Regions from separate parts of the Janthinobacterium sp. GW821-FHT03C10 genome, predicted to be linked through region 3. Evidence: predicted binding sites of a transcription regulator. Region 3 holds the regulator's gene; each other region holds the start of a gene.
What was found. The regulator sigma-54, encoded in region 3, starts transcription at its own class of promoters, with help from an activator protein. The targets are predictions, from matches to a motif close to TGGCANGNAANCTGCTTT.

Region 1 (10,371 bases), on a different contig from region 3:
TCAATTCGTCTTCGGCCGCGGCCTTGGGCAGCAGCTGCTCCGTGCCCAGCAAGACTTTCAATACGCGCTCGGCCACCTGCTGGATGTCGGCCTTGCGCTCGCGCAGGTACGGGTCTTCGATTTCATCGAACTGCGCCGACAATTCATCGATCTGCGTCAGCAGCGCCCATTCGGCGTTGTAATGGCGCTTGCGGATGATGTCGAGCGGCGCTTCGGAAATCATCGGGTCCGACAGGATCAGCGCATGCACGTCGATGAAGGCGCCCAGCTCCGTGGGCGCATCCTTGGGCAGCTCGTTCCACAGGGTCTGCAGTTCCTTGTGGACGGTGGCGATGGCGCTTTGCAGGCGCTGGACTTCGGCTTCGATCTGTTCCTGGGCGACCAGGTAATGTTTGACGTCAAGGGCGGCCGGCGCCAGCAGATGCGCGCGGCCGATGGCGATGCCGCGGGAAACCGGGATGCCGTGGAGCGTGAAAGATGCCATGGGTTGACCTGTCGGAATGCGGCTGCGGCTGCGTTCGGCGGGCATTACTCGCCTTCGCCAAACCTGTCATTAATCAGGGCGGTGAGCGCATCGACACATGCCTGCTCATCATCGCCCTCGGCTTCCAGGGTCACTTTCGCGCCCTTGCCGGCGGCCAGCATCATCACGCCCATGATGGACTTGGCGTTGATGCGGCGCGCGTTGCGGGTCAGCCAGACGTCGCTCTTGAACTTGGCAGCGAGCTGGGTAAATTTGGCGGAGGCGCGTGCATGCAGTCCCAGCTTGTTGATGATTTCGAGTTCTTTTTGAATCATTTTTGTATGGTCTCTATCCCTGAATGCACTGCATTGTTGCCAGCCCTAGCTATAAAACCCGCCGCCTTCAGGGCGGCGGCCATGTCACTCTTTACTCGCCCACGCGGATGCGGTTATCGACGCGCACGGCGCCGCTTTGCGCACCGGCCAGCGCCATCTCCACCACTACGTCGAGCGTGTCGCGGCGATACGTGATGGCGCGCAGCAGCATCGGCAGGCTGATGCCGGCGATGACTTCCACCCTGCCCGCATCGGCCAGCTTGTTGCAGCAGTTCGACGGCGTGCCGCCCTTCACGTCGGTAATCACCAGCACGCCGGAGCCGTCGTCGAGGCGGCAGATGGCTTCCGAGGCCAGCTTTTGCACTTCCGCCAGGTCCTGATCGGCGACGACGTCGATGGCTTCAAACCGTTCCGTTGGCCCGCGAAACACATGCGCGCAGGCGGCGATGAAAGCCTGTCCCAGCGGTGCATGTGTCATGAGCAAAATCCCTACCATAGTCAGTCCACCTTCTAGCGCTGCTGCGCTTGCGCAACGCCATGCTCGACGGCGTCGACAAACATGGCTGCCACGTCAAAACCCGTCTGCTGCATGATTTCCTGGAAGCAAGTCGGGCTGGTGACATTGACTTCCGTCAGATAGTCGCCGATCACGTCCAATCCTACCAGCATCAGGCCACGCGCGGCCAGGATGGGGCCCAGCTTTTCTGCGATTTCCAGGTCGCGCGCCGTCAATGGCTGCGCCACGCCCGTGCCGCCGGCCGCCAGGTTGCCCCGCACTTCGCCCGCCTGCGGGATGCGCGCCAGCGAAAACGGCACCGGCTTGCCGCCGATGACGAGGATGCGCTTGTCGCCCTTGACGATGTCGGCGATGAAACGCTGCGCCATGATGGTCTGCGCGCCGTTCTCGCTCAAGGTCTCGATGATGGCGCCCAGATTCAGGCCATCGGCCTTGACGCGGAAGATGCCCGTGCCGCCCATGCCGTCGAGCGGCTTGAAGATGACGTCCTGGTGCTTGGCGTGGAAGGCGCGCAGGCGCGCCTCATCCGACGTCACCAGGGTCGGCGACGTGAATTCGGAAAACTGGGCAATGGCCAGCTTTTCATTGTTGTCGCGGATGGCGGACGGCTTGTTGAAGATGCAGGCGCCCTGCTTTTCCGCCAGTTCCAGCAAATACGTGCCGTACACGTATTCCATGTCGAACGGCGGGTCCTTGCGCTCGATGATGGCATCCAGCGCCGACAGGCGCATTTCCTCGGTGGAAACGACCTTGTACCAGTCGTGTTCATCGCCCGTCAGCTCGATGTGGTTTACCCGTGCCGTGACGATGCCTTCTTCCAGCGCCATGTCCTTCTGTTCGAAGGCGTAGACGGCGTGGCCGCGCCTGGCCGCCTCGCGCATCATGGCGAAGGTGGAATCTTTGTAAGTCTTGAAGCCTGCCAGCGGGTCGGCAAGGAATGCAATTTTCATGGTGCGTCCAATCGGGGAGCCTGATAAGGAATGCTTGATTCTAGCCGAGATCGCCAGGCGCAGTGGTCACCGCGCCCGGCAAGCTGCGGGGAGGGATCAATACACCTCGGGATTCGGGTCCGTGCGCTCCATTTCCAGCGACGCGGCCAGCAAGGCCAGGCGCGCCACCACGCCATACACGTAGAAACGGTTCGGCGCGGCCGTGCCTGGCTTGGCCTTCAAGTCCGGCACGGCATGCTGCTGGGCAAACGCCAGCGGCACGTACTGCGAGCCGGGCGCGTTCAGGTTCTGGTCCACGCCCTTCTCCGCGTGCACGCGGTAGAAGCCGCCCACCACGTAGCGGTCGATCATGTAGACGACGGGTTCGGCCACGGCATCCTTGATGCTCTCGAAGGTCGGCACGCCTTCCTGGATGATGACGTCAGTGACCACTTTTCCGTCCTTGACGATGGACATCTTGTCGCGCTGCTTGCGCGACAGGTCGCGCACTTCGCTGGCGTCGCGCACCGTCATAATGCCCGTGCCATACGTGCCCGCATCGGGCTTGACGATGACAAACGGCTTTTCCTTGATGCCGTATTCCTTGTATTTCTTGCGGATCTTGGCCAGCAGCACGTCGACGCTGGCGGCCAGCGCATCTTCGCCCTCGCCTTCCTGGAAATTGACGTCGCTGCACTTGGCGTGGAAGGGATTGAGCATCCACGGATCGACATCGATCATCTTGCCGAATTTTTTCACCACTTCATCGTAGGCCGTGTAATGGTTGCTCTTGCGGCGCAAGGCCCAGCCCGCGTGCAATGGCGGCAGCAGGCTTTGCTCATGGATGTTTTGCAAGATATCGGGAATGCCGTCCGACAAGTCGTTATTCAGCAGGATCGTACACGGGTCGAAATCCTTCAAACCCAGGCGGCGGCCATTGTTCAGGCGCACGAGGGGCTCGATGACGAGCATGTTGCCATCTGGCAACGCCAATGGCGTCGGCTGGGTGATGTCGGGCGACCACGAACCGAAGCGCACGTGCAGCCCCGTCTGACGGAAGATTTGCATCAATCGCGCCACGTTCTGCAGGTACTGCGGCGTGGTGTTGTGCAATTCCGGCACGATCAGCAGGTTGCGGGCGTCCGGGCAATACTTGTCGATGGCGGCCATGGCGGCCTGCACGGACAGGGGCAGCATTTCCGTGGCCAGGTTATGGAAACCGCCAGGGAACAGATTGGTATCGACGGGCGCCAGCTTGTAGCCGGCGTTACGCAAGTCTACCGAGCAATAGAAGGGCGGCGTGTGCTCTTGCCACTCCATGCGAAACCAGCGCTCAATGGCCGGCGTCGCGGCCAGAATCTTTTTTTCGAGGTCGAGCAGCGGTCCGGTCAGGGCCGTGACGAGATGGGGAACCATAGTTACATCCTTAAATTATGTGCAGTATTCAAAAAAGCACACAGAACTGCCGACTATATTACCGTGTAAGTACCCCAAATCGGGGCAAAAGCCTTGTTTTAAAGACCTTTTCCATTCCCACAACGAAAAAAAGGCACCTCGATGAGGCGCCTTTTCAGACAAGGCACGCCGCGCCGGGGCGCTGGCATGCCAGATCCTTGCTATTTAGCCATGATACGCTTGCTCGCCGTGGCTGGTGATGTCGAGGCCTTCGCGCTCCTCCTCTTCCGGTACGCGCAGACCGATGACGATGTCGACCAGTTTATAGGCGACGACGGAGACCAGGGCCGACCACAGGATGGTGGTGCCGACCGCTTGCGCCTGCACCCACACCTGATGGCCGATCGAGTACGGGTCGGCCGACATCTTGTTGGTGACAAAGTCGAAGATGCCCTGACCGCCCAATTGTGGTGCAGCAAACACACCCGTCAGCAAGGCGCCGAGGATGCCGCCCACGCCATGCACGCCGAACACGTCGAGCGAATCGTCGGCGCCGATCAGGCGTTTCAGACCATTCACGCCCCACAGGCAGACGATACCGGCCAGCAAGCCGATGACCAGGCCGCCCATCGGGCCGACAAAGCCGGCCGCCGGGGTGATCGCCACCAGGCCGGCCACGGCGCCCGATGCGCCACCGAGCATGGAGGGCTTGCCTTTGCTGATCCACTCGCCAAATACCCACGACAGGGTGGCGGCGGCAGTGGCCAACAAGGTGTTGACGAAGGCCAGGGCTGCCACGTCGCCCGCTTCCAGCGAGGAACCGGCATTGAAACCGAACCAGCCCACCCACAGCAGGGAAGCGCCGATCATGGTCATCGTCAGCGAGTGCGGTGCCATCGATTCGCGGCCGTAGCCAACGCGCTTGCCGATCATGATCGCGCCCACCAGGCCGGCGACGGCGGCATTGATGTGCACCACGGTGCCGCCGGCAAAGTCCAGCGCGCCTTTTTGCCAGATCCAGCCCGCTTTCAGGGCTTCGCTGGCCGAGGTGGCGGCATTGGTGATCAGGTCAGGACCGGTCCAGAACCACACCATATGGGCCGCTGGCAGGTAGGCAAACGTGAACCACAGCACGACGAAGGCCAGCACGGCGGCAAACTTGGCGCGCTCGGCGAAGGCGCCGACGATCAGTGCGCAGGTGATGGCGGCAAACGTGCCCTGGAAGGCGACGAAGACGAACTCGGGAATGACGACGCCCTTGCTGAACGTGGCGGCGGCGGCAAACGTGCCCTTGGCCGGGTCCCAGATACCGTTCAGGAACAAGCGGTCGAAGCCACCGAAGAAGGCGGTTTTTTCCGTGAAGGCGACCGAGTAGCCGTAGATGCACCACAGCACGATGACCAGCGCGAACACCATGAACACTTGCATCAGCACCGACAGCATGTTCTTCGAGCGCACCAGGCCGCCGTAGAACAGGGCCAGGCCGGGGATGGTCATCAAGATCACCAGCAAGGTGGAAATCATCATGAAACTGGTATCGCCCTTGTTGGCGACGGGCGCGGCGGCTGGCGCGGCAGCGGCCGGGGCCGGCACGGCGGCAGCCGGTGCCGTTGCGTCAGGCACGGGCGTGACGGCGGGCGCGGCGACGGCCGCGGTCGTGGCCGCTTCCGTCTTGGCAGGGGCATCGGCAAAGCTCGGCGCGGCGACGCCAAACGCACACAGACAGGCAAACCCAGCTAGCAATTTTGTTATATTTTTACGCATCAATATTCCCCTTAGAGCGCTTCGTTGCCGGTTTCACCGGTACGGATGCGGATGACCTGTTCCAGGTTGTAGACGAAAATCTTGCCGTCGCCGATTTTACCGGTACGCGCCGCGCCTTCGATCGCTTCGATGGCCTGGTCGACAATGGCGTCATCGACGGCCGCTTCAATCTTGGTCTTGGGCAAAAAATCAACGACATACTCGGCGCCACGGTAGAGTTCCGTGTGGCCTTTCTGGCGGCCGAACCCCTTGACTTCGGTAACGGTAATGCCTTGCACATTGATAGCCGACAAGGCTTCGCGTACTTCGTCCAGTTTGAACGGTTTAATGATTGCAGTAATCATTTTCATGGCAGTCTCGCTTAAAAGGTTTTGGATACGGTCAGCACGAGACCGGATTTCGCCAGATTCTTGCCATTCGGTGCCAGCGACGTGATATTGGCTTTGACGTAGGCCAAGGCGACAGTTGCCACGCCAAAATCCTTGGTGACGCCCAGCTTGTAATCGGTATAGCTGAGGGCATCGTTATGTTCGACTTTCTGGCGGCCCACATGCAAGTTCAGCAGATAGCCTTCGTACATATCGATATTCGCGCCCACGTCGAGGTAGCCGCTGTTCTTGCTGTCGGCCACGCCGAACAGATTGGTGGTCGAGTGCGAGTACTTGATGTAGGCCGGGCCATAGCCGAGCTGGCCGTACAGCTCGAAGGTGTTCGCATTCGTGCTCAAGCCATTCGATGGGTAGAAGTAATACAGGCCGCCCACGTCATAGGTAAAATCCTTGCTGATCTCGCCCCGCTTGCCGGCATAAATATCCCATTCCAGGTTCGTATCGCCGCCGCCGTCCTTGATCCATTTGATGCTCGACAGCCAGGTTCCCACGTACAGCCCCGTCGGATTGTGGGTATAGTCGGCGCCGCCGCTGATGGCAGGGTCGAGACGGCTTTGCGACACGCCACGGTAGCGGTAGTCGCTGGTCAGCGCCACGTTGTAGCTCACCACGTTATCAGGTGCGGCAGCAGCAGGCGCCGCCACCGCATCCTGGGCCATGGCGCTGCCGCTCAAGGCGGTCATGGCCAGCGTCAACGCTGCAGCTAAAGTCATGTTCTTGGACAGATTCTTCATGGCGATTCCCTTTTATTGAACTTTTAAAGCGGTTGAGGTTTAAAATCTTGGCTGGAGATCACAAAGCGTTCATACCTTCTTTAGCAGAATACGTGCCAGCTCTCTTGCCACCTTGACAGGTGCGTTTCCGGCCATACATACCCTGCAAGCCGCTGGGCATGCGGGAATACGCTGCTGAAGCGTTGTGGATTTGCCTATTTTCGCACCAGATTAACACCGCTGTGCACCGCAATGGTGCGATGCACATGCCGCACCATAAAAGGACTGAACATGGACATGAATACCTTCTTTAACGACTTGCAAGGCAAGATTCACCAAGCCATCGAGAACTCGCCTGCCAAGGATATCGAGAAAAACGTGAAATCGATGATGACCCAGGGCTTCGCCCGCCTCGATCTCGTCACGCGCGAGGAATTCGATATCCAGGCGCAAGTGCTGGCCAAGACCCGCGCCAAGCTCGACGCACTGGAATTGCGCCTGATCGAACTGGAAACGCGCCTGAACGAATCGAAGGCCAAGGTGTAAGGTGCCGTCAGCGAGGCGCCGTTATTGACGGCCTTGCTGGCATACCTCAAGCCTGACGGCATTTCAAGCGCTAGACTGATCCTGCCCGCCCCAGGGCACAGGGGAGTCTGATGAGTCTGGCCGTCCTGAAAAGCCGCGCCCTGGCCGGCATGGAGGCGCCCGAGGTAAGTGTCGAAGTCCACCTTGCCAATGGCTTGCCTTCCTTTACGATAGTCGGCCTGCCGGATACGGAAGTGAAGGAATCGCGCGACCGCGTCCGTGCCGCGCTGCAAAACTGCGGCTTCGAGATGCCGGCGCGGCGCATCACGGCCAACCTGGCGCCGGCGGACCTGCCCAAGGAATCAGGCCGCTTCGACCTGCCTATTGCCTTGGGTATCCTGGCCGCCTCCGGCCAGTTGCCGGGCGACCAATTACATCATTACGAATTCGCGGGCGAACTGTCGCTCTCAGGCCAGTTGCGTCCCATCCGCGGCGCGCTGGCCATGACCTTTGCCATGCAGCGCAGTCGGGCGGGCGCGCCACGCGCCTTCATCCTGCCGCAGGCGAACGCGGACGAGGCGGCGCTGGTCAGCGACGCCTGCATCTATCCCGCCCACAGCCTGCTCGAAGTCTGCGCGCACTTCTCCGCGCACGCCGGCCACACGGCCCTGCAACGTCATCAGCCCATGCTGGCAGCGCACGCTCTGGCCTATCCCGACTTTGCCGACGTGCAAGGACAGCAGCAGGCGCGGCGGGCACTGGAAGTGGCTGCCGCGGGCGGCCATAACGTGCTGATGGTGGGGCCGCCGGGCGCGGGAAAGACCATGCTGGCCAGCCGCTTCCCCGGCGTGCTGCCGCCCATGAGCGACGAGGAAGCGCTGGAATCGGCTGCCGTGCATTCGCTGGGCGGCCACTTCAAGGTGGAACACTGGAAACGCCGCCCCTACCGTGCCCCGCACCAGACGGCGTCCGGCGTGGCCCTGGTGGGCGGCGGCAACGTGCCGCGCCCGGGAGAAATCTCGCTAGCCCACTGCGGCGTGCTGTTTCTCGATGAAATCGCTGAATTCCAGCGCCGGGTGCTCGATGTGCTGCGCCAGCCCATGGAATCGGGGGTGATCAGCATTTCGCGCGCGGCCCGCCAGGCCGAGTTTCCTGCCCGTTTTCAACTGATCGCCGCCATGAATCCCTGCCCGTGCGGCTATCTGGGCCACGCTTCGGGACGTTGCCGCTGCACGCCGGACGCCGTGCTCCGTTATCACTGCGCATCACCATAGTTAAACGGAAATGTCGTCAAAGTTCCCGGGAAACTTTGATGATTCCCGCCCCGCCTTTACTTTCCCCACGAGTCAGCCATCATTGAGTTACGTCCTATACCAATAGAACGTAACTATATGTTTTTAAAGGAATTTAATCTTGCAAACCCCTAGAATGACATGCTATCTTGAAAAAGAATGCTGGTCCGGCGGGGACCTATGAGCGCCACTGTTAAAGATGAGTTGACGTTCGGCTCGGAGCTATACAGGCTGAGAAATAGAGCCGGCATGACTCAAGCGCGAGTAGCCGACTCAGCAGGAATAACTCGAGGCTACTACTCTCAACTCGAGAACTCGAGACGCCCACCGCCCCCCTTGGAAAAAGTTCGGCGAATTGCTGAGTCCATGGAATTGCCTCCTAGCGACCTTCGCCTGCTTTGGGGAATTGCCGCTATTGAACGGATAAATGCACCAGGAGGAGACCCAGAGCAAGTTCAGCACGGCCCAACTGGGCTGTATGTGGTGTGGGATGGTCTAGCAATTGATGTCCCGAAAGAGGAACAGGACGAAATCATTGCTCTTTTAAGAAGGAAAAATATTATGTAGATGAACTAACCGATCGTCGAAAAAGAATGCGACGAACCCACAATTTGTAGATCCGCCGCCCTTCCGGTCAAGGATTAAGTATCCCTAACAGTTCTCAAACTCAAAGATACTTATCTACGACAGGAAGGTCAATCCCCTATTTACTTCACGCTGCGCCATAGCAGCACTGGGAGAGATCATGCCAGATGAAATACCGGTCCTTATGGGATCCAGGGAATGGCTCAGCTACGTCCTTTCCGCCCCGCCAGTTCGGAAACTCAAGGGCCGCACCAAGTCCACGCAATACCATGAGCTCTGGTCAAACCATGCTAACCGCTTCGTAGGCGCTCAGGGACGCAACGAAGCTGTCGCACTAATTTTGCTGGAATACCTTGCCTCGCTCGGTCAGATTACCCATTTCAAAGAACAGCCATTCAGAACCAGTCTCGATGAATTTGGGTGCGAGATCGTCCCTGACTATCTTGCCGTAGGTGCGGACAAGACGATCTACGTTGTAGAGGTGAAGAATTCCCGCTATATCACGGCGATCGTTCAAGCCAACCTGGATCGTAATAAGGCCCGCTTCGCAGAATATGGCATTAAGTACTTATGCTGGACCGATCGATATCCGCTTTCGCTTCATCTTCGGCACAACTTGATTGAAATGCGCCGCACTGCACAGTGCGTGCCTAAAGAAGAATCATCAGAGCTAAAGTTCTATGTCGCGACCAGCGGCGCGAAGAAATTTTCATCTCTCGTGGACGCAGGCTTCGACCTAGGTTGTGTCTATGCCGCGGCCTGGAGAGGAGAGGCCTTTTTTGCACCGAATCAGGCATTTGGTCCAGATTCTCCTGTCTCACCACTTCCTCTTATCGATCTTCCGGCGATCGCGCTCGGCTCATCGACCAGCGGCCACAGCTGGTGGGAACAGCTATCGAGGGTTTGATGCCATGACCAACTATAAATCCGTAGCTGGGGTGGCCCTGCCACCGAGAGAGTTCATGCCGAAGATGTTCACGCTGGAATCCGGACAGAAGCTACAACATGGTCTGACTAAATTCGAAGTTGTCCGTGTCGTGGGTGTGCAAGTCATCCTGCGTAATCTCGAGACAATGGAAGAGCGTTTCACGACTGCTGCGTCAATTTATGACGAGTACGCTGCACGCCGCCTAGTACCAGCCGCCGGCAGGGAACAAGTTGCAGAAATATCTGCACTCCCCTATGAGCGCACTTCGTTCGCAATTTTTGGCACAGACTTAAGCGAAGCTGCCAGGCGGCACGCATACAGCCTGTTCAAATACATCACTGAACTACGCAAGCTTGGTTATCAATGCTTAAGGTCGACACCGCTACTTGAACTGGACTTCTCACGTTTAAAAGATCGAATGCAGTCCGAAGACCGTGAGCTGATCAACTTCTCATTGCGAACTGTGTATGAATGGTCTCTCAAGTACGACAGACTTCAAGGAGACTACCGCGCATTAGTTCCTAATTTCGCAGACC
Region 2 (10,371 bases), on a different contig from region 3:
ACATTGTCGCAATTGGTGGAGAGCGGGGTATTTCGTGTGCACCGTCCTTGCGGAGACCCGCCTTTTTCAGAGATCAAAGCCGGGCTGAATGCATCGAAGTTCACGAAGGGTGCCTTCAAACGACTACCGATTTAGTTGTGTAGCTAACCTTTTTCTTCCCAGGCGCCTGCAGGATGCTCCTGGCGCCATTGACGCTCATCGCGCCCCGAAGTGAGCGCATAGCGTGGGACGCAACGCGGACTATCTCCACCCACACGCCAACAAAACCAACTGAAGTCCTGGCTTTAACCGGCAGCAATGTTGCCAGCATGATGGCAGCCTTCGCCAGATTCGCAATCGCATTGCTGCACCGCGCAATGACTATCAGCACGTTTAGGCGCAAGATGGGCACGTGCCTGCGCAAAGCAGGCTCCCGATGTCTGGCTTGCCTACCTGGGGAAATATCATGTCCGCACACACTTACAAGCTGATCGAACTGGTGGGAACGTCGACCGAAAGCAGCGATCAGGCGATACGCGATGCCATTGCCAAGGCGGCGCTGACAGTCAAGCACATGGACTGGTATGAGGTGACGGAATCGCGCGGCCATATCGTCGATGGCAAGGTGGCGCATTTCCAGGTCACGCTCAAGGTCGGCTTCCGGCTCGAATAGCGTACTGCGGCGCGTTCAGCGCCGTCCAGGCACTCCCCGGCTCTCCAGCCACTCCCGGCCGCCGGCCTCCAGCGCGGCCTCGATCACCTTTTCCGGCAAGCTGTACACGGTCGCCCAGCTGGCGCGGCCGTCCTGCGTGTTGGCGGGAAAGCTGTGCGTTTCGATGGGCCAATGGTATTTGCGTTTCAGCGCTTTCACGATGGCGGCCAGCGAGACGCGGCCTTGCAGCGGTTCGGCGCCGGACTGGTCGCGGTTCGACAGCAGCACGGCCAGGACCTGGCCGCGGCCCGTGCGTGCGCCGGGGAAGGTGGGGGTTTTGTTTGCCATCGCCTATTCTACCGGGCAATGATGGGGCCAGAGACGATGTGCCGCACCTTTGATCTGACGCAAGCGCCGCAGCGGCTTTCCAGCCACGATGACCATTTCGCCAGGCGTGCCAGCCCCCTTTTGGCAGCCTGGGCTTGATACAAGGGGCACAGGAGAACATCATGCACAGCCTGAACATCCACGCCATGCAATGGCAGCCCGTCGCCGATATTTCCGCCGTCGACCCGCTGCTGCCCGACGACCTGGCCTGCTTTCGCGAACTGCGCGACGTGCTGCAGCGCTATGGCGCGCTCGACCGCTTCGGCATTTCCCTGATCCACCGCCATTTCGACATCGCCGACGACGAAGAGCTGATGGAGTACACGGACGCGGCAACCCGCACCTTGACGGTGAAACCTGTCAAGAAAAGCGACATCGACTGGCAGCACACGACGATTACCAACTGGAAATTGACGGAAGGCGAGGAAGTGGCGCGCATCGGCTGCGGCTGCGCGCGCAATTCGGGCGGCCACCTGGGCTATCACCGGGGTACCTGAGGCTGGCCGATGCCGCCCGCCAGGCGGCGTCGGCCTTTCTTACACTTTGCTTCCACCAGCTCAGTCCGTTTTACGCAAGCGTTTGATTTGAATTGCTTTTTTTGTGTGGCACGCAAGCTGCTTATCACTGTCTACGAGATGAATCCAGGAAAGTCATTCTGGATTCTTTATCCCCCGGATTTTCCGAGACTGACTACGATAAGAGGCTGCGATGAACGTCGATCACACACGAAGCAAGACCCTGGGCTGGCTGGGCGCACTGGCGGCGGCAAGCCTGCTGGCCAGCGGTCAGGCGCAGGCCGGCGCGTACGGCCTGGCCGTCAACGAATTGAACAATTTCCGCATCACCACCAGCGCCGGCGCGCTGTCGCTGGCCGGCGCCAACCGCAACGCCAGCGACAGCGCCTTTTTCCAGGGCGGCGTGGCCGTCAATCCGCGCGCCGTCAATACGGGCCCGGCCGCCAATGCCGACGTGCTGCAAGTGTGTTCGGGCGGCGGCTGCAGCGGCTTGCCGCAAAATAACTACGCACCCAGCCCCAGTTCCAAGCTGGAATTCGCGCGCGGCGATGCGCATGCCTTCGGCAACATGCTCAACGGCACCGGTTCGACCGTGAGCGCCGTGGCGGAAGCACAGCGCAACACGGTGGGCGCCGCCACGGCCACGGCTGGCGACACGCTGACCGGCTCCGTCAACCTGACCCTGTCGAGCGCCGGCTTCATCACCTTCAGCTTTATGGGACGGCGCGACCTGCGCACCAGCGTGACGACCATGGGCGACAAGTCGAACGTGTCGATCATGGATATCTTCAATATCTCGTGCAATACCGCCAGTCCCGTCGGCTGCCTGTCGAATGCGAATGCCGACGGCGTGATCTTCCAGTTCGCGCCCGACGGCGATGCCAACAATGGCAGCGACGTCAACGGCAACCATACGGTCGGCAGCCTGGACCCGTTCAGCCTGAACATGACGGCCGGCACCAACGATCCCGCCACCTCGCGCGCCTTCACGAATGGCTTCGCGATGTTTTCCCTGACGTCGAATTTCGCCCTGCCCGCCGGCAGCTATACCTTGAACTTCTCCAAGTCCACGCGCACCGACATCGTCGTCATCGAACCCTTGCAAGTGCCGGAGCCAGGCACCCTGTTCCTGCTGGGCACGGGACTGGCCGGCCTCGCCTTCACGCGCCGCCGCCAGCCGAAATAAACACTGGCACGCTCAAAAACACGCGGCGCCCGCCAAGGCGCCGCGTGTTTTTTTATGCCAGCCGATGCGTGTTAACCGAGCCGTGCCAGCGCCTGGCGGGCCAGCTGCAATTGCTGCAGATAATAGCGGTGCAGCATGGCGGGGTCGCTCAGGTCGTGTCCCAGTACCAGGCGCAGCTCGCTGGCAGGGCAGTCGGCGGCCTGGATCGGCACCTGGGTCTGCACCTGCGTTCCCAGCTGACGGGCCAGCTGGCGCGCCGCCTGTTCCTGCGCGGGCCGGTATTCGACGCGCGTGCGCGCCACCTGGAAGCTGCCAGCATTGGCCAGGCGCACCACCTGCACGGGCGTGCCGGCCAGGCTGCGCGCCAGCGCGGCGGCCAGGCCGGGCACGCCGTTGCCGTTCACAATTTCCAGGCGCGGATGCGGCGCGCCAGCCACAGGCACAGGCGCGGCGGGCAGCAACGCGCTAGCGGGCAGGCTGCGCACCGCCGCCGGCACGCGCCGCAGCTGGGCCATGCCATCGCTCTGCGTGATCTCCACGCGCGCCATCGCGGGCGCATCCGGTACCGGCGCGGGCGCGGGCGCGGACTGCGGCGCCGCCTCGCCGCGCAAGACGGCCATGTCGCGCCGCACATCGTGTTCCCGCAAGCTGGCCGCCTGGCGCCGCATGACGGCCGCGCGCTCGTGCTGTCCCAGCCGCTCCAGTACCTGCGCCAGGTGCTGCCAGGCCAGCGCATTGAGCGGATCGAGCAGGCATGCCTGTTCCAGCGCAGTCAACGCTTGCGCATCGCGTCCGCTTAAATAATAGGCATGACCGAGATTGCTGAACAGATAGGCCTGCCGCGGCCGCGCCATGCCCGCCTCCTGCGTCAACGCCTGCCACTGGGCAATGGCGGCAGCGTGCTCGCCGCGCTGCGCGTGCAGCACGGCCAGGCCATTGCGCGCGTCCACATGGCGCGGCGCATGGCGCAGGGCTTGCTCGTAGGCCGCTTGCGCCGCAGGCAGGTCGCCCCGCTCGAAATGCTGGCGCCCTGCCGCATAGGCGGCATCGGCGTCGGGCCACTGCGGCACCGGTGCATGGGCCAGTTGCGTGGTGCAGGCGGCCAGGCCCAGGCAGGCGCAGGCGGCGGCCAGGCGGGAAATCGTCAAGCGCATGGTGACTCCTTTCAGCGGCTGGCCATGGCCGGCACGAGCACGCGATAGACTTCGATCACGGCCGGCCCCATGAGCACCAGCATCAGGGTGGGAAAGACGCAAAAGATCAGCGGGAACAGCAGTTTCAGGGCGATCTTCGCCGCCGCCTCCTCGGCCAGCAGGCTGCGCTTGCCGCGCAGGTTTTCCGAATGCACGCGCAGCGAGTCGCCCATGCTGGTGCCGAAGCGTTCCGACTGGATCAGCATGGCGACGAGGGTGTCGACGTCTTCCACGCCGCTGCGCAGGGCCAGGTTGCGCAGCGCCTTTTCCTTGGAAAAGCCGGCGCGCATTTCCATCAGCACCAGTTGCAATTCCTGCGCCAGCACCACGCTCTTGATGTGGATTTCGCCCGACACCTTCACCAGCGCACGCTCCAGGCTCAGGCCCGCTTCCACGCATACGGTCAGCAAGTCGAGCGCGTCGGGGATGTTTTCAAAGATGTCGCGCTGGCGCCGCTTAGCCGTGCTGGCCAGCACCAGGTTGGGCAGGTAATAGCCAACGGTGGCGCTGACGCACAGCAGCAGCAACAGCACGCTGCGCAGCTGCGCCGCCATGGCGCTGGCCGCATACAGGCCCAGTACGGTGGGAAACAGCAGGGCCAGCACGGTTTTCGCGGCAAAGTACAGGGCCGGCGCGCTGGCCTGGCGCCAGCCCGCGTTCATGAAGCGCGTGCGCAGCGGCGAGCGCTCCCAGCCCTCTTCCGGCAGCGACAGCTTGCTGAACGGCTGCGCCACGCGCACCACCCGCTCCACCCAGCCAGTATCGGCCACCGCCTCGCTGGCGGCCGGCGCCATGGCGCCGAACAGGCGCTGACGCAAGGCGCCGGGAAAGAAGATCAGCCACGCCAGCAGGGCCAGCGCCACCACCACGGCGAAGACGATCAACAAGAACAGCAGTTGTGCACCGCTCATGCCACCTCCAGTTTTATATCCTGATACGTATCACATTGCGCATCCACACCACGCCCAGCGCCACCATGCCAGCCGCGTACCACAGCAGCTTGATGCCGCTGGGATCGGTCCACAGCAGGCGGATGTATTGCGGGTTGACCAGCGCCATGACGCCGATCATCACCACCGGCATCAGCCCCAGCACCCAGGCCGACATGCGCCCCTCGGCCGACAGCACGCGCACCTGGCCCAGCAGTTTTAGCCGGGCGCGGATGATGCGCGCGATGCTGACCAGCACCTCGGCCAGATTGCCGCCCGATTCGCGCTGCACCAGCACGGCGATGACGAGGTAGCGCAAGTCCGTCAGCGGAATGCGCGCGGCCAGGTTTTGCAGCGCCTCGTTCATCGGCACGCCGTAATTGATCTCTTCGTGCGCCATCTTGAATTCGCCGCTGATCGGCTCATTGAGCTCATCGCCCACCATCTGCAGCACATTCGAAAACGAGTGCCCGGCGCGCAGCGCGCGGGCCAGGAAATCGGCCGCTTCCGGCAATTGCGCCTCGATCTTTTTCAGCCGCGCCGCGCGCGCGCGCAGCACCAGAAGGCACGGGGCGCTCACGGCGCCGGACAGCAGCAGCAAGGCGCCCGGCAAGGGCATGGACCAGGCCGCCAACAGCAGCAAGGCCGCCAGCAGCAGGGCGCCGCTGCCGCCCAGGAACTGCGCCACCGACCAGGACAAGCCCGATTGCAGCAGCAGCCGGTCCAGCCGCGCCGCCTGCGGCAATCGCCGCAGCAAGCGCTCCAGGCCGGGCGAACGCGCATAGCGGCGCTGTTTGAGGATGGACACCCGCTCGCCGCCGCCCTCGCCGCGTGCCGCCATCAGCCGCAAGCGCCGGTTGATGCGCCGCGCCGCGCTGCCATGCGTGCCCGACCACCACAACCAGGCGCCTTCCACCATCAGGATGCAGGCGGCGAACAGCAGCACGGCAAAGCCGTAGAAGACCAGGTCCATGATGCGTCCTTCTATTCGTAGATGCGGTCGGGGTCGAACACCGAGTCAGGCACCGGGGCGCCAAACATGCGCAGGCGTTCCGTAAAGCGGGGACGCACGCCCGTGGCGCAGAAATGTCCCTGTACCTTGCCGTCGGCATCGACGCCCGTCTGCTCGAAGCGGAAGATTTCATGCATGGCGATGATGTCGCCTTCCATGCCCGTCACCTCCTGCAGGCTGACCAGCTTGCGCCCGCCGTCCGTCAGGCGCGACACCTGCATCACCACCGTCACGGCCGAACAGATCTGCTGGCGCGTGGCGCGTGGCGTCAGGTTCACATTGGCCATGCCGACCATGTTTTCCAGCCGCGCCAGCGCGTCCCTCGCCGTGTTCGAGTGGATGGTCGCCAGCGATCCCTCATGGCCCGTGTTCATCGCCTGCAGCATGTCGAGCGCCTCGGCGCCGCGCACCTCGCCCAGGATGATGCGGTCGGGCCGCATGCGCAGCGCATTGCGCACCAGCGCGCGCTGCGACACTTCCCCCTTGCCCTCGATGTTCGGCGGGCGCGTTTCCAGGCGCACCACGTGCGGCTGGCGCAGCGCCAGTTCGGCCGCATCCTCGATGGTGACGATGCGCTCGCTGCCGGGAATGAAGCCGGACAGCACGTTGAGCAGGGTCGTCTTGCCGCTGCCCGTGCCGCCCGAGATCAGGATGTTGACCTTGGCCTGCCCCAGCGCCTGCAGCACCTGCACCATGGGCGGCGTCAGGCTTTTGTAGTCGAGCAGGTTGGCGATCGTCAAAGGCTGCACGGCAAAGCGCCGGATCGATAAAATCGGGCCGTCGACGGCCAGCGGCGGGATGATGGCGTTGACGCGCGAGCCGTCCGGCAGGCGCGCGTCGACCATCGGGCTCGATTCATCGACCCTGCGCCCCACGCGCGAGACGATCTTTTCGATGATCTTCATCAGGTGCGCATTGTCGTGGAAGGTCACGTCCGTCAGCTGCAGCCGCCCGCCCCGCTCCACATACACCTTGTCGCAGGTGTTGACGAGGATATCGGACACGCTGGCGTCGGCCAGCAACGGTTCGAGCGGGCCAAAGCCCAGCATCTCGTGCTGGATGTCGAGCACCAGGCTATGCCGCTCGTGCTGGTTCAGCACGATGCGCTCTTCCTCGATCACGCGCTGCACCAGCAGCGCCAGCTCGTGCTTGAACTGCTCGGCCGTCAAGCGCTTCAGCCGTTCCAGGTCGATACGGTCGAGTATCGTCTGGTGCATGGTTTTCTTCAGTTCCTGGTAGGCGTGCAGCGCCAGCGCGCCTTGTCCATGCGTGGCGGGGCGCACCGTCTCATTTGCCGCCAGGCGTTCGCGTAAAGTCATCTCGGCTCCCATGATGGCCCCCGGCGGGAGCCTTGACATTTGTCCCTGTCCTAAGCCTCGCTGCGACTGAACAGGCGGTCGAACAGGCCGCGGCTTTCCGTCACGCGGCGCGCCGTCACCAGTTCCACCAGTTCGGCCAGGCTGCGCGCCACGGCGCTGGTGCGCGACAGCTGCAGCAGCGGGATACCCTGGTTGACGGAATCGGTGGCGGCAAAGTAATCGTTGGGCACCGTGTGCACCACTTCCGCGCCCAGCGCCTGCTCCAGGTCCGCCAGGCGCAAGCGCCCGCCCTTTTCATAGCGGTTGACGATCAGGCGCAGGCGCTCGCCCGGATAGCCGAGCGAGCGGAAAATATCGAGCAGGCGGCGCCCGTCGCGGATGTCGGGCAAGGCCAGCTGCAGCACCGGATAGATGGTGTCGGCGTTGTCGAGCGCGCGCAGCGACAGCGCATCGATCTGGCGTCCCACGTCGAGCACGATGTAGTCGTAATGCTGGCGCGCCACGGCCAGGATGCGGTCCATGTGCTCGGGCTGCATGTCGACCTTGTGCGCCGGGTCGTCGGCCGCCGCCAGCACGCCGAAGTTCGGCGTCACGTGCACCAGGCACGAGGCGAGGAAGGCGCCGTCCATGCGCGCGATCTGCGCGCAGATGTCGGACAGGGTCATGGCCGGCTTCTGGTCCGAGACATATAAAGTGGCGTCGCCGAACTGGCCGTGCAGGTCGATCAGCAGCACCTTGCAGCCGGCCAGGCTGGCCAGCGCGTAGGAAAAATTCGTCGATAGAAAAGTGGCGCCGCTGCCGCCCTTGCACGAGATGAAGGCGAGTACCTTACCGTCGCGCATCTGCGTCACGCCGGCCTGGATATCGACCCGGTCCATCGCTTCATGGAAGGCCTTGTGCACCAGCGGCAGCTGCAGCACTTCGCGCATGCCGGCGCGCATGGCGCGGATGAGCACATCCTGCTGCTGGCCCCGCGTCAGCAGCATCAGCACGGCCAGCGGATACTGGCGCGCCAGGCGCTCGAGCAGGTCGGCCTCGTCGGCATCGATGCCGCTGGCGTCGACGATCACCAGTTCCGGCGCTTCCGGCAGCATGCGCTCGACGGCGTCGCGCAAGCCGGTGCGCCGTTCCAGCAAACGCAGCACGGGCATGCGGGCGGCCCCCTGCGCGGCAATCTCATCGTGCAAGCTGGCGTCGCGGCTAATCATCAAGGCTTTCATCGCACTTCCTCGCTTCTTTCAGGTCTACACAGTCGGCTGCGCCGCCAGGTGGCGCTCAGGGACAAAAACCGGGATTGTCCGGATAGCCCAGCGACTCGGCCACCGCCATGGTGGCGCCGCTGGGCAGGCGCACGGCGTTTGCGCCGGAGGGAAACATCGCGCCCAGCAGCGGCAAGATGGGCCGGTACGGCACGCTCTCGCAGCGCGCGCCGTCGCCGGGCACGCACAGGCGCGCGCGCACGAAACGGATGCAGCTGGCGCCGTTCGGGTCGTCCAGGCAATTGATGCGGTTGCGCTGCGGACAACCGGGCATCACCGTCACCGGCACGGCCGCCAGCACGGCGCCGCCGGCCTGCGACAGATAATCGATGCGCACATACGCGTCGCTGATGCCGCCGCCAAGCGGCAGCACGCCCGGCGCGGCGCGCAGCACGGCGTGCGTGCGCAGGGCCTGCAGCGCACTCGCATTGCTGAAATCGCTAACGGCGGCGCCGCGCGCGGCGCGCCGGGTGATTTCATGCACCATATTCCATAAATACACGGCGCGCGCCACTTCCAGCAGGGCAAACAGGAACAGAAAGAACAGCAGCGCCAGCATGGCGAACTCGACAGCGAAGACGCCGCCCTGGCGCTGCCGCTGGGGGCGCAGGTTAATTAACATAGCGCAATGTCGCGTTGGCACGCAGCGGGATCGGCGCCAGCTGCGGCAGCCACTTGCGCGTCAGCTCGGGCAGGATATCGACGGGCATGTCCACGGCCACCTTGATGCGCACCTGCAGCGGTGCCATCGGGTAGTTGCCGCAGCTATAAAAGTCATCGTTATAGATGCAATCCACATTGACTTTGCCGGTGCTCATGCCTGGCCACGATTCCAGCATCGCCTGGCGCACCATCTGCCGGGCAAACACGGCGCCCTGCTCCGCCGCATCGGCATTGGCCATCTGCGGCAACGGCAGGGTCGCCAGGTAGCGCGCCGCATCGTGCGCGCTTTTTTGCAGGGCCGTGTACGCCAGCATCGCGCGGCCGAACAGCAGCACGAAGGGCAACAAACCCATAAAGAACAGCATGATCAGCGCCAGCTCGATGGCGGCGACGCCGTCCTGGCGGCGCGGCGCGCGGCAGGACGGCCTCATTGCAGCAACTCCGCAGGGCCCACCAGCGTGCCCTCGGCCACCAGGCCGTCAAATTCGGCGCTCAGCATGCCATTGCTGGCCGGCGCCGTCATGAAGAAGCGGCCGATGCCCCGCACCTGCGCCAGCACGTCGCTGCCGGCCGGCAGCGGACAGGCCAGCAGGGGAATATGCAGCAGGCGCCGCTGCGCCACGCCCGTGTTGCCGGTCGGCGCCGTCTGATAAGCCAGCGTCTGGTAAGGCGGCGTGGACGGATAGCCGGACTTGGCGGCCGGCGCGGCCGGGCTAGCCGGATACAGCTTGGGCCAGTCGCTGGTGGCGAACGGCACGTAGCCGCCGGCCGGCTTGACACTGCTGTACCTGACCGCCTTGGCAAACGACCACAGCGGTCCATAACTGCCGACCGCGGGCGGCGTCGCGTTCGATTCCGGATCGGCCACGGACAGCAGCGGATTCCCGGTGCTCAGGGCGCTGGGCGCGTCTGGCGTGTTCGTCATCCACCAGTTCGCGGCCGTGTTCGGATAGGCGCGGATATTCGTGTCGGGCGGCGCCGTGAGGGCATGGCAGCCGCTGCCCGCATGCTGGTTGAAGCGCGCGTTGAAGGCCGGCCACAACGTGGCGGGAAACGGCCGGTGCACGTGCACCTGGGCGCTGCCGATGCGCGGGTACAGCACCGTGCCGCTGCATACAAACGGCAACACGCTGGACTCGCCGACCTGCTGCGACGGTCCCACCACGCCCGGCTGGCCCACCGGATTGAGCACGAAGTGTTCGGCCGCCGGGCCGTGCGGATTGAGTTTCAACAGGTTATACGCCACGCCGCGGCGAAAGCCATATTCCAGCAGCTCG
Region 3 (10,371 bases):
TGACGGAATTCAATTACCGCATCAGCGATGAAAAAGCCGCGCACGTGTTCGTCGGCATCCAGATTGCCGACCGGCATGAATCAAGCGTGCTGGCGAAGACCTTCGAGGAACACGAATTCAAGACCCTGGACCTGACCCACGACGAGCTGGCCAAGTCGCACATCCGCCACCTGGTGGGCGGCAAGAGCCGCCTGGCGCAGGACGAGCTGCTGTACCGCTTCGAATTCCCCGAACGCCCGGGCGCGCTGATGCGCTTCCTCGACAGCATGGCGCCGAACTGGAATATTTCCCTGTGCCATTACCGCAGCCAGGGCGGCGACGTGGGCCGCATCCTGATCGGCCTGCAAGTGCCGCCCGATGAAATGGGAGAATTCGCCCGCTTCCTCGATACCCTGGGCTACCGTTACTGGGATGAAAGCAGCAATCCCGTGTATAAGCTGTTCCTGGGTTAAATTGGCAAGTAACCCTACTGCAAATGCTGGGGTCAGACCCGTCGGGTCTGACCCCGGTCCTTGCCCTTGGGTTGAAATAAGCTACCATTCACCCTTCACAGAATTTGTAGCCACGCCACCATGACCACCACCAACGACCTCGCCGAACAATCTCCCCTGGGCAAAAGCTCCGCCTACCGCACCGATTACGCGCCGGAATTGCTGTTTCCGATTCCGCGCCAGGGCAAGCGCGACGAGCTGGAACTGCACGGTACATTACCGTTCTTCGGCCTCGATATCTGGAACGCGTATGAATTGTCGTGGCTGAACCAGCGCGGCAAGCCGCAGGTGGCGATTGCCAAGGTCAGCGCGCCGGCCGATTCGCCCAACATCATCGAATCGAAATCGTTCAAGCTGTACCTGAACTCGTTCAACCAGACCAAGCTGGACAGCCCGGAAGCCCTGTTGATCTTGCTCAAGCAGGATTTATCGAACGGCTTCGGCGCGCCCGTGCAAGTGGAACTGACCTTGCAGGAAGATTTCGGCAAACTGAAAATGGGCGAATTCGACGGCGTGCTGCTCGACCGCCTGGACCTGGAAATCACGCAATACACACCCTCGCCGCAGCTCTTGAAGGCGGCGTTCGATGATGCGCCGGTGGAAGAAAAACTCGTCTCGCACTTGCTCAAATCGAATTGCCTGGTGACGGGCCAGCCCGACTGGGGCAGCGTGCAGATCGAATATGCGGGACCGCAGATCGACCAGGAAAGCCTGTTGCGCTACCTGATCGGTTTCCGCGAGCACAATGAATTCCACGAGCAATGCGTGGAGCGCATCTTTGTCGATATCTTGCGTCAGTGCAAGCCGCAAAAACTGTCCGTGTATGCGCGCTATACGCGCCGCGGCGGCCTCGACATCAATCCCTGGCGCAGCAACTTCAGCACGGGAGCGATGCCGGGCAATCTGCGCAATGCGCGCCAGTAACGCTAGGCAACACCGCGCCCCCCCCAAAACCATGCCAACAGGAATGTTGGCTGTGTTTTAAAACAACGTTGCAGTAGTGCCGCAGAGCATGTCAAAGACGCTGAAAAATCGGAAAATCGGCATTCGGCGGCGGAAAAACCGGCGCGCGGCGTGTTTTTAATCAAGAAATAGCCGATGCGCGCCGATGTTATTTTTTTGCCAAAATGATGGCCACATAGGCTATAGCGCCCACTGCGCCCGCGGCGGGCGTATACTGTTGAGAATTGGCGTTACAGGCCGCGAAAACAGGCCTATAATTCGGCTCGCAAGCCCTCTGCGCATTGCACCATTTCATTGAGTGTCATGACTAATCTTAGCAAAATATTATCTCTCGAAAACGTCCTTCTGGACCTGGAAGTCTCCAGCAAGAAGCGCGCTTTCGAGCAAGCCGGCCTGATCTTCGAAAACAATTACGGCATCGCCCGCTCTACCGTCTCGGACAATCTGTTTGCCCGCGAACGCCTGGGCTCAACGGGTCTGGGCCATGGCGTGGCCGTGCCGCATGGCAGGGTCAAGGGCAGCAAGACCTTGAAATCGCCGCTGGGCGCCTTCGTGCGCCTGGCCGAGCCGATTCCGTTCGAATCGCCCGATGGCAAACCCGTCAATCTGCTGTTTTTCCTGCTGATTCCCGATCATGTCACCCAGCAACATCTGGAAATCCTGTCGGAAATCGCCGAAATGTTTTCCGATGACGCCTTCCGCACGGCATTGGCCACGGATCCGGAACCGAAATCCGTGCATTCGCGCATCGTCAATTGGCAACCCAGTCTGCAAGCGGCGGGTTAAACTTCAGGTATTCCTCCACTCCTGAAGAAGACTGCCATGTTGCAAACGCCGCTGACGATACAACGCCTGTACGACGATAATCGTGAAAGTCTGCAACTGGGCTGGTTCGCCGGCTTCCCCGGCGGCGAACGCCTGATCTCGGGCGACGTCTCGTCGGCCGCCGACCAGGTGGGCCACTTGAACCTGATCCATCCGGGCCGCATCCAGGTCTTTGGCCACCAGGAAATCAATTACTACCAGCGCCTGAAGGTCAACACGCGCACCCACGTGATCGGCGAACTGATCGCCGGCGGTCCGCCCGCGCTGATCATCGCGCAAGGGCTGGAAACGCCGCCCGACATCCTCGCCATCTGCGACGAGCAAAACATCCCCCTGTTCTCGACCCCGCTGCCGGCTGCGCAAGTGATCGACTTCCTGCGCGTCTACCTGTCGAAAAAATTGGCGCAGCGCATCATCATGCATGGCGTATTCATGGACGTGCTGGGCGTGGGCGTGCTGATCACGGGCGATTCGGGCCTGGGCAAGAGCGAGCTGGGGCTGGAGCTGATTTCGCGCAGCCACGGCCTGGTGGCCGACGACGCCGTCGAATTCTCGCGCATCGCGCCGAACATGATCGAAGGCCGCTGCCCGCCCCTGCTGCAAAACCTGCTGGAAGTGCGGGGCCTGGGTTTACTCGACATCAAGGCCATCTTTGGCGAAACGGCCGTGCGCCGTAAGATGCGCCTGAAACTGATCGTGCACCTGGTGCGCCGCAACGCGCTGGAGGAAGAAGTCGAGCGCCTGCCCTTCCTGTTCCCCACGGAAGACGTGCTGGGCTTGCCCGTGCGCAAGGTCGTCATCCCCGTCGCCGCCGGCCGCAACATCGCCGTGCTGCTGGAAGCGGCCGTGCGCAACACGATTCTGCAGCTGCGCGGCATCGATACCTTGCAGGAGTTCATGGAGCGGCAACGCCTCGCCATGAGTGGCGATTAACAACGTAGGTCGGATTAGCGGGGCCGCCGAGGTGGGGCAAGGCCCCGCGTAATCCGACGACAATGTTGGCGCGTGCAGCAAAGAAATACCACAGTCCAAATTGCAATAATTTGTAAAGATAATTGCCTCGGGAGCGCAGTGCCGTCCTTTATTGTATGATCGGGCTATGCATATCGTCCTTATCACCGGAATATCCGGCTCCGGTAAATCCGTCGCGCTCAATGTGCTGGAAGATACCGGCTACTATTGTGTCGACAACCTGCCACCGGCCTTGCTGCCGAGCCTGGTGCAAACCCTGCTTGACGAGGGCACGCCGCAGCTGGCCGTGGCCGTCGATGCGCGCAGCGCCGAGTCGCTCGTCAGCTTGCCGCACAATGTAGCCCTGTTGCGCGACCAGGGGCATGACGTCAAGGTCATGTTCCTGACAGCCACCACGCATTCGCTGGTGGCGCGCTTCTCGGAAACGCGGCGCAGCCATCCCCTGTCGCACGAATTGCGCCCGAACCAGAATCCGGCCAGCCGCCGCACCCTGATCGAGTGCATCTCGGAAGAACGCGAACGCCTGTCGGCCATCGAGCAGCTGGGCCATGTGATCGATACCTCGGAACTGAGCGCCAACAAGCTGCGTGCCTGGATCAAGGATATCGTCGCCTCCGAACGCGCGCCGCTGACCCTGTTCTTCGAATCGTTCGCCTTCAAGCTGGGCGTGCCGCTGGATGCCGATTTCGTCTTCGATGTGCGGGCCTTGCCCAATCCCTATTACGACCTGGCGCTGCGCCCGCTCGACGGCCGCGACGCGCCCGTGATCGCCTTCCTCGACGCGCAGCCGAGCGCGCTGGAACTGCTGGCCGACATCCGCGCCTTCATCGAGAAATGGTTGCCGTCATTCAAGTCCGACAACCGCAGCTACCTGACGGTGGCCCTGGGCTGCACGGGCGGCCAGCACCGCTCCGTGTACATGGCGGAGCGGCTGGCGCAATACTTCGGCCCCAACGAGCGGGTCGTACTGCGCCACCGCGAGCGTTCTTAATCAGTCGAGGTGGCGCAGCGGATGCGCTTGCGCCGGCCACACGGGGGCGAAGAAGCGCGCCACCATGGCTGCATCGACCTCGCCCAGGCTGGCAGGCTGCCAGCGCGGCGCATTGTCCTTGTCGACCACCAGCGCGCGCACGCCTTCGAGCACTTCGCCATGTTCGAAATTGTGGCGCACCAGCGTGCGCTCCATGCGCAGGCAATCGGCCACGCCCAGATGGGCGCCCCGCTGCAGCAATTCCAGGGTCACGCACATCATCAAGGGCGAGCGCAAGCGCATGGCCGCCAGGGCCTTCGCGGCAAACGCGCTGTCGTCCTGCGCCAGCGAGGCCATGATGGCGGCCACCGAACCCGCGCTGAAATGGCGGTCCAGCGCCGCGCGCGCCGCGGCCAGGGGGGAAGTGCCCGCCTCGGCCTGGAAGGGCGCCGCCAGCGCCTTGATGGCGACCGGCAAGGCCTCGCCCGGCGTCGACTCGAACAGGGCCAGCAACGCCCCCATCTGCGCCTCGGGCAGATACACATCGGCCAGGCCCGTGTACAGGGCGTCGGCCGCGTTGATCGTCAAGCCCGTCAAGCCCAGGTACAGGCCCAGCCGGCCCGCCAGGCGGGAAAGAAAGTAACTGCCGCCCACGTCGGGGAACAGGCCGATATTGACTTCCGGCATGGCCATGCGCGTGCGGCCCGTGACGATGCGCAGGCGGTTGCCGGGCCCGGCTTGCGCCACGCCCATGCCGCCGCCCATCACCACGCCGTCCATCACGGCGATATACGGTTTCGGGTAGAAGTGAATCAGATGATTTAAAGCATATTCTTCCGTAAAGAAATCTTCCAGCTGGGCGCTGCCGCCTTGCGGCGTGGCCAGGCCCGCATCGTAAAAGAAACGGATGTCGCCGCCGGCGCACAGGGCTTTCTCGCTGCTGGAGCGGATCACGACGGCATCCACCTGCGGGTCGTCGCGCCAGGCCAGCAAGGCCGCGTTCAGGGCGCGCACCATCTCCAGCGACAGGGAATTCAAGGCTTTCGGGCGGTCGAGCACGATGTGCCCCGTGCGGTGGCGGATGGAAGTCTGGACGAAGTCGCTCATGGCAGGATGGAAAGAAGTGAAAGTGCCAACATTCTAGCGCCTGCGCGGGGAACATTGCGTTCGACAGGGACGGGCGCAAAAAAGGGCGCAATGTGCGCCCTTAGTTGATCACAACCGGTTGAAAGTCGCAGGCCGCTTAGGCGGCGGCGAATTCTTCTTCCGAGTTGTCTGGCAGATGCTTGATCGCCTCTTTACCGTGCCCTTGCACTTTGGTTTTGTATTTCATCACTTGCCTATCGAGCTTGTCGATCAGGGCATCGATCGCGGCATACAGGTCTTGCGCCAGGCTTTCCACATAGACGGTTTTGCCACTCAGACGCAGGTTGACTTCGGCCTTTTGACGTTTTTCTTTCTCTTTGAGGTTATCCACGGTCAGAATCACGGCGATATCGATGACTTGATCGAAATGACGTTTCACGCGCTCCAGCTTCGTTTGTACGTATTCACGGATGGCTGGTGTCACTTCGAGATGATGTCCGCTGATGGTGAGATTCATACACACTCCTAAAGATGATCGGGTTCGTGCGGTCCATCCTATCCGGCCCGCAGAGGAACCGAAAAAAACTTACAAACACTTACGCAGGCTCACTGGCGGAATTTTCAATGCTTCCCGGTATTTGGCAACAGTACGTCGCGCAATCACCATGCCTTGTTCCCCCAGCATGTCCGCAATCTTACTGTCGGATAAAGGATTTTTAGGGTCTTCTGCTCCTGTCAGTTGCACGATCAATGCCCGTATCGCCGTCGATGACGCTTCGCCCCCCGCTTCGGTGGCGACGTGGCTACCAAAGAAATATTTCAACTCGAACATGCCGTGCGGGGTCAGCATGTACTTTTGAGTTGTTACCCGCGAGATAGTACTCTCGTGTAAACCCAGTGTATCAGCTATTTCACGGAGCACAAGGGGGCGCATGGCAACGGCCCCATGCGAGAAAAAGTTCTTTTGCCTTTCTACTATCGCCTGCGCCACGCGCAGGATCGTGTCGAAGCGCTGGCGCATATTCTTGATCAGCCACTTGGCTTCCTGCAACTGTGCGCCCATGGCGCCCTCGCCCTTGCCCTGCTTGAGCAGGTTGGCGTACATGGCGTTGACGCGCAGGCGCGGCATGACGTCGTTGTTCAGGGTGACTTGCCAGCCATTGCGCGCGCGCTTGACGACGACGTCGGGCACCACATAGTCGGACACATCCGAGGCGAACACGGCGCCCGGGTGCGGATTGCACTGGCGAATCACCGTCTGCGCCTCGCGCAAGTCTTCCTCGTCGCAATCGAGGGCTTTCTTCAGCTTGTTGAAATCGCGCTGGGCAAACCAGGCCAGGTGCTTTTCCACGATGACGAGGGCCATGCGCCGCGTCACCATGGCGACGTGCGGCAAGCGCTTGATCTGCAGCGCCAGGCATTCGGACGCATTGCGCGCGCCCACGCCCGGCGGATCGAAACTTTGCAGCAGCGACAAGGCCGTGCGCATCTCGTCGGCGTCGATTTCCAGCTCTTCCGGCAGGCGCGCCAGGATGTCGTCGAGCGACTCTTCCAGATAGCCATTGTCGTCGAGCGCGTCGATGATCAGCTCGACCAGCGCGCGGTCGCGCAACTCGAGCACCGTCACGCGCATCTGCTCCATCAGGTGCTCGCGCAGGGTGCAGTGGTGGGCCTCCAATTGCGGACGGGAATCTTCGTCGTCGGGCGCCTTGCCCCGGCTCGCCTCGCTCCAGTCGCTGTCGCCGCCATCCGCGGCGGCCGCACCGTCGCCCCCCTCGCCGTCAAACGTTTCCGCTTCGGCCGGCGCTGCGGGCGCCTCCTGGCCTGGCGGCTGGGGCGGCGCTTCGGCCGGCGCGGCCGTGGAACTCAAGGCCCCGTCGGACAGCAGGCGCAGCGAACGGTCGAGCGGATCGTCGAGGCGCTCGAGCAAGGGATTGTCCGTCAGCAGCTGCTCGAGTTCCTGGTGCAATTCCAGGGTAGACAATTGCAACAGGCGTATCGATTGCTGCAACTGCGGCGTCAGTGCCAGATGCTGCGAAGTGCGCAGCTGCAATGATTGTTTCATTGGCTCACATGCGGAAGTGTTCGCCCAGATAGACCCGGCGTACCGACTCGTTGGCGATGATGTCGTCGGGGCGTCCCGACGCCAGCACCGAGCCCTGGTTGATGATGTAGGCACGGTCGCAAATACCCAGCGTCTCGCGCACATTATGATCGGTGATCAGCACGCCGATATTGCGCTCCTTCAAGAAGCGCACGATGCGCTGGATCTCGATGACGGCGATCGGATCGACGCCGGCGAAGGGCTCGTCGAGCAGCACGAAACGGGGATCGGTGGCCAGCGCGCGGGCGATTTCCACGCGGCGGCGCTCGCCGCCCGACAGGGACAGGGCCTGGTTCTCGCGCAGCTTTTCAATCTGCAGGTCGGCCAGCAGTTTATCCAGCCGTTCCTCGATCTCGGCCTTCTTCAGGGGGCGGCCTTCGACGGTCTGGATTTCCAGCACGGCACGGATATTGTCTTCCACCGTCAGCTTGCGGAACACGGACGCTTCCTGCGGCAGGTACGACAGGCCCATCTGCGCGCGGCGGTGGATGGGCAGGCTGGAAATGTCCACGCCGCTGATATCGATGCTGCCGCCATCGGACGGCACCAGGCCGACGATCATGTAGAACGACGTGGTCTTGCCGGCGCCGTTCGGACCCAGCAGCCCCACCACTTCGCCGCATTCGACTTGCAGCGACACGTCATGCACGACTTGCCGCTTGCCATAGGTTTTCTGCAGCCCGCGAACGATCAGGGTACTGCCGCAACGAGTATTGTCCATTATTTCGTTCCTGGCGCAGGCGTGGCCGGCGCTTTCTCCGCCGCGGGCGCCTTGGTCTTCGGCTGGATCACCATGCGCACGCTGCCGCCATCGGGGGTGCTGGTGCCGCTGTTGGAATTTTCCATCGCAAACACTTCCTTGCGGCTGTCATACGAGATGAAGGCGCCATTGGCCACGTCGGTCACTTTCGTGCCCTCCAGGCGCGTCAGCTTGGCCCTGGAAAACAGTTTCACCACTTCCGTCTTGTTGTCGTATTCCACGCGCTCCGCTTCGCCTTCGACCCACAGGTCGCCCGCGCCATCGCGCTTCTGGCGGAAGGTGGCCAGCTTGCCGGGATCGGCCCAGAAGGTAATGAACTGGTAGCCTTGCGGGTCTTCCGTGATCAGGGCCCGGCCCGCCTTCATGGTCAGGGTGCCCTTGACCAGCACGACGTCGCCCGTCAGGGTACGGATCTGCTTGACGTCATCGACGTGGCCGCTACGCGCCGTGATGACGGCTTCCTTCTCGGAATCGGCCTTCTCGGCATGCGCCACGCCCATCATGGCCAGAGAAAATACGCTCAACAGCAAGATGTTCTTCATAGTATGGTTTCCTTGTTTCATTCTGTCATTTTGCCGCCGCGGCCGGGCGCGGTTTCGGCGGGAGGACCATGCGCAGCGCATTTTGCACTTCCACCACGCCGGTGGCGTTATTGGCCTTCATGCCGATGCCATTGAGGCGCGAAGTACCCGTCAGGATATCGACCGGCACGTCCGTTTCCATTCTTTCCTCGTCCGGAAACACCGTCAGCGCTTCCGTCCTCACGGTCAGGTTCTGCGCCTTCGGACTGGCCGCGCGATCGATCACGACCTTGCGGTGCAGTTGCAGCCGGGTATTATCCTGGTCGATATGCGCCAGTTCCGCATTCATGTTCAGCGGCGGCATGCCGGGCGTCAGCTTGCGCACGAAGGGCTGGTCGATATCGGACGAATCGTCGAGCGGATAATGCGTGAGCTTGGTGCCCGACACGATATAGCTGGGTTTACCCGTCAAATCCATGCGCACCAGGCTGAAATTGGTGATGAAATAGTCGGGCTCGTCCAGATGCTTGCTGGCCCTGATGTCCTGGCCATTCTTGTTCATCACTTCGAGCAGCCAGAAGCTGCCCAGCGCGACGACGACCGCGCCCAGCACGGTAAAAATCATGCGCCAGCGATGGGCGCCTCCTGGCTTACGCATAGGGCTTCACTCTTTCAAAGGTCACTGGCGGCAAGGCGCGCCTCACTCCAGGAACGGCGCCATGACGCGCGCATAGTTGTCCTGGGCGCGCAGCAGGAATTCGCAGATCTCGCGCACCGCGCCGCGGCCGCCGCCGGCCTGCGTCACATGGTGCGCCAGGCCCTGCGCTTCCGGACGCCCGCCCGGCACGCTGACGGCAAAGCCCACGCGGCGCAGGATGGGCGCATCGATGACGTCGTCGCCGATATAGCCGCATTGTTCTTCCGTCAAGCCCGTCAGCGCCAGCAGCTCGCGAAACGGCGTCAGCTTGTCGTGACCGCCCTGGTGCACATGGGTAATGCCCAGGTCTTGCGCCCGGCGCGCCGTGATGGCCGAGCGGCGCGCGCTGATGATGGCCGTCTGCACGCCCGATTCCTGCAGCAGCTTGATGCCCAGGCCATCATACACATTAAACGTTTTCATCATCTCGCCATCGGGGCCGAAATGCAGGCTGCCGTCAGTCAGCACGCCATCGACGTCAAAGATCATCAGTCTGACCTTGGCCGCGCGCGCCAGATTGTCCGCTACGCTCTCCATCAGATCACCTTCGCTTGCGTCAGATCATGGATATGCAGCGCGCCCACGAGCTTGCCGTCGGCATCGACGACCAGCATCTGGTTGATGCGGAACTGCTCCATCACGGCCACGGCGTCGACGGCCAGGCGCTCGGGCGCGATGCTGCGCGGCTGCGCATGCATGACGTCGCGGATCGCCACTTGCGTGAAATCCTGCACGCGCTCGAACATGCGGCGCAAGTCGCCATCCGTAAACACGCCCACGGGGCGGTTGTCCGCATCGACGACGGCCGTCATGCCCATGCCCTTCTTCGTCATCTCTTCCAGCGCCTGCAGCAGCGAGGCTTCCACCGGCACCTGCGGCACCCGTTCACCGCTGCGCATGACGTCATGCACGTGCGTGAGCAGGCGGCGGCCCAGGGCGCCGCCCGGGTGCGAGCGGGCGAAATCTTCTTCCTTGAAGCCGC

Region 1: AC07VH_RS23760 (TorF family putative porin) is a predicted target of sigma-54. The motif match lies at 6,607-6,624, and genes of this name have one in related genera.
Region 2: AC07VH_RS18705 (EDSAP-1 family PEP-CTERM protein) is a predicted target of sigma-54. The motif match lies at 1,622-1,639, and genes of this name have one in related genera.

Annotation. Positions count from the first base shown of each region.
Region 1 covers NZ_JBWKUN010000008.1:28,498-38,868, reverse strand. The annotation lists gene ptsP (phosphoenolpyruvate--protein phosphotransferase) at 1-484, opposite strand, end outside; gene AC07VH_RS23790 (HPr family phosphocarrier protein) at 529-798, opposite strand; gene AC07VH_RS23785 (PTS sugar transporter subunit IIA) at 890-1,294, opposite strand; gene gshB (glutathione synthase) at 1,309-2,265, opposite strand; gene gshA (glutamate--cysteine ligase) at 2,362-3,660, opposite strand; gene AC07VH_RS23770 (ammonium transporter) at 3,865-5,403, opposite strand; gene AC07VH_RS23765 (P-II family nitrogen regulator) at 5,415-5,753, opposite strand; gene AC07VH_RS23760 (TorF family putative porin) at 5,765-6,526, opposite strand; gene AC07VH_RS23755 (accessory factor UbiK family protein) at 6,797-7,051, shown strand; partial or broken gene AC07VH_RS23750 (YifB family Mg chelatase-like AAA ATPase) at 7,162-8,286, shown strand; gene AC07VH_RS23745 (helix-turn-helix domain-containing protein) at 8,482-8,889, shown strand; gene AC07VH_RS23740 (hypothetical protein) at 9,068-9,814, shown strand; gene AC07VH_RS23735 (TnsB C-terminal domain-containing protein) at 9,819-10,371, shown strand, end outside.
Region 2 covers NZ_JBWKUN010000005.1:355,028-365,398, reverse strand. The annotation lists gene AC07VH_RS18720 (dodecin) at 446-652, shown strand; gene AC07VH_RS18715 (hypothetical protein) at 668-979, opposite strand; gene AC07VH_RS18710 (hypothetical protein) at 1,141-1,515, shown strand; gene AC07VH_RS18705 (EDSAP-1 family PEP-CTERM protein) at 1,727-2,719, shown strand; gene AC07VH_RS18700 (LytR C-terminal domain-containing protein) at 2,791-3,873, opposite strand; gene AC07VH_RS18695 (type II secretion system F family protein) at 3,885-4,823, opposite strand; gene AC07VH_RS18690 (type II secretion system F family protein) at 4,837-5,814, opposite strand; gene AC07VH_RS18685 (TadA family conjugal transfer-associated ATPase) at 5,826-7,172, opposite strand; gene AC07VH_RS18680 (CpaE/TadZ family protein) at 7,223-8,392, opposite strand; gene AC07VH_RS18675 (TadE/TadG family type IV pilus assembly protein) at 8,448-9,053, opposite strand; gene AC07VH_RS18670 (TadE/TadG family type IV pilus assembly protein) at 9,043-9,525, opposite strand; gene AC07VH_RS18665 (pilus assembly protein TadG-related protein) at 9,522-10,371, opposite strand, start outside.
Region 3 covers NZ_JBWKUN010000009.1:191,460-201,830, forward strand. The annotation lists gene ilvA (threonine ammonia-lyase, biosynthetic) at 1-452, shown strand, start outside; gene queF (NADPH-dependent 7-cyano-7-deazaguanine reductase QueF) at 573-1,415, shown strand; gene AC07VH_RS25880 (PTS sugar transporter subunit IIA) at 1,758-2,240, shown strand; gene hprK (HPr(Ser) kinase/phosphatase) at 2,277-3,212, shown strand; gene rapZ (RNase adapter RapZ) at 3,379-4,242, shown strand; gene AC07VH_RS25895 (enoyl-CoA hydratase/isomerase family protein) at 4,243-5,328, opposite strand; gene hpf (ribosome hibernation-promoting factor, HPF/YfiA family) at 5,465-5,824, opposite strand; gene AC07VH_RS25905 (RNA polymerase factor sigma-54) at 5,894-7,372, opposite strand; gene lptB (LPS export ABC transporter ATP-binding protein) at 7,377-8,132, opposite strand; gene lptA (lipopolysaccharide transport periplasmic protein LptA) at 8,132-8,713, opposite strand; gene lptC (LPS export ABC transporter periplasmic protein LptC) at 8,739-9,350, opposite strand; gene AC07VH_RS25925 (KdsC family phosphatase) at 9,393-9,926, opposite strand; gene AC07VH_RS25930 (KpsF/GutQ family sugar-phosphate isomerase) at 9,926-10,371, opposite strand, start outside.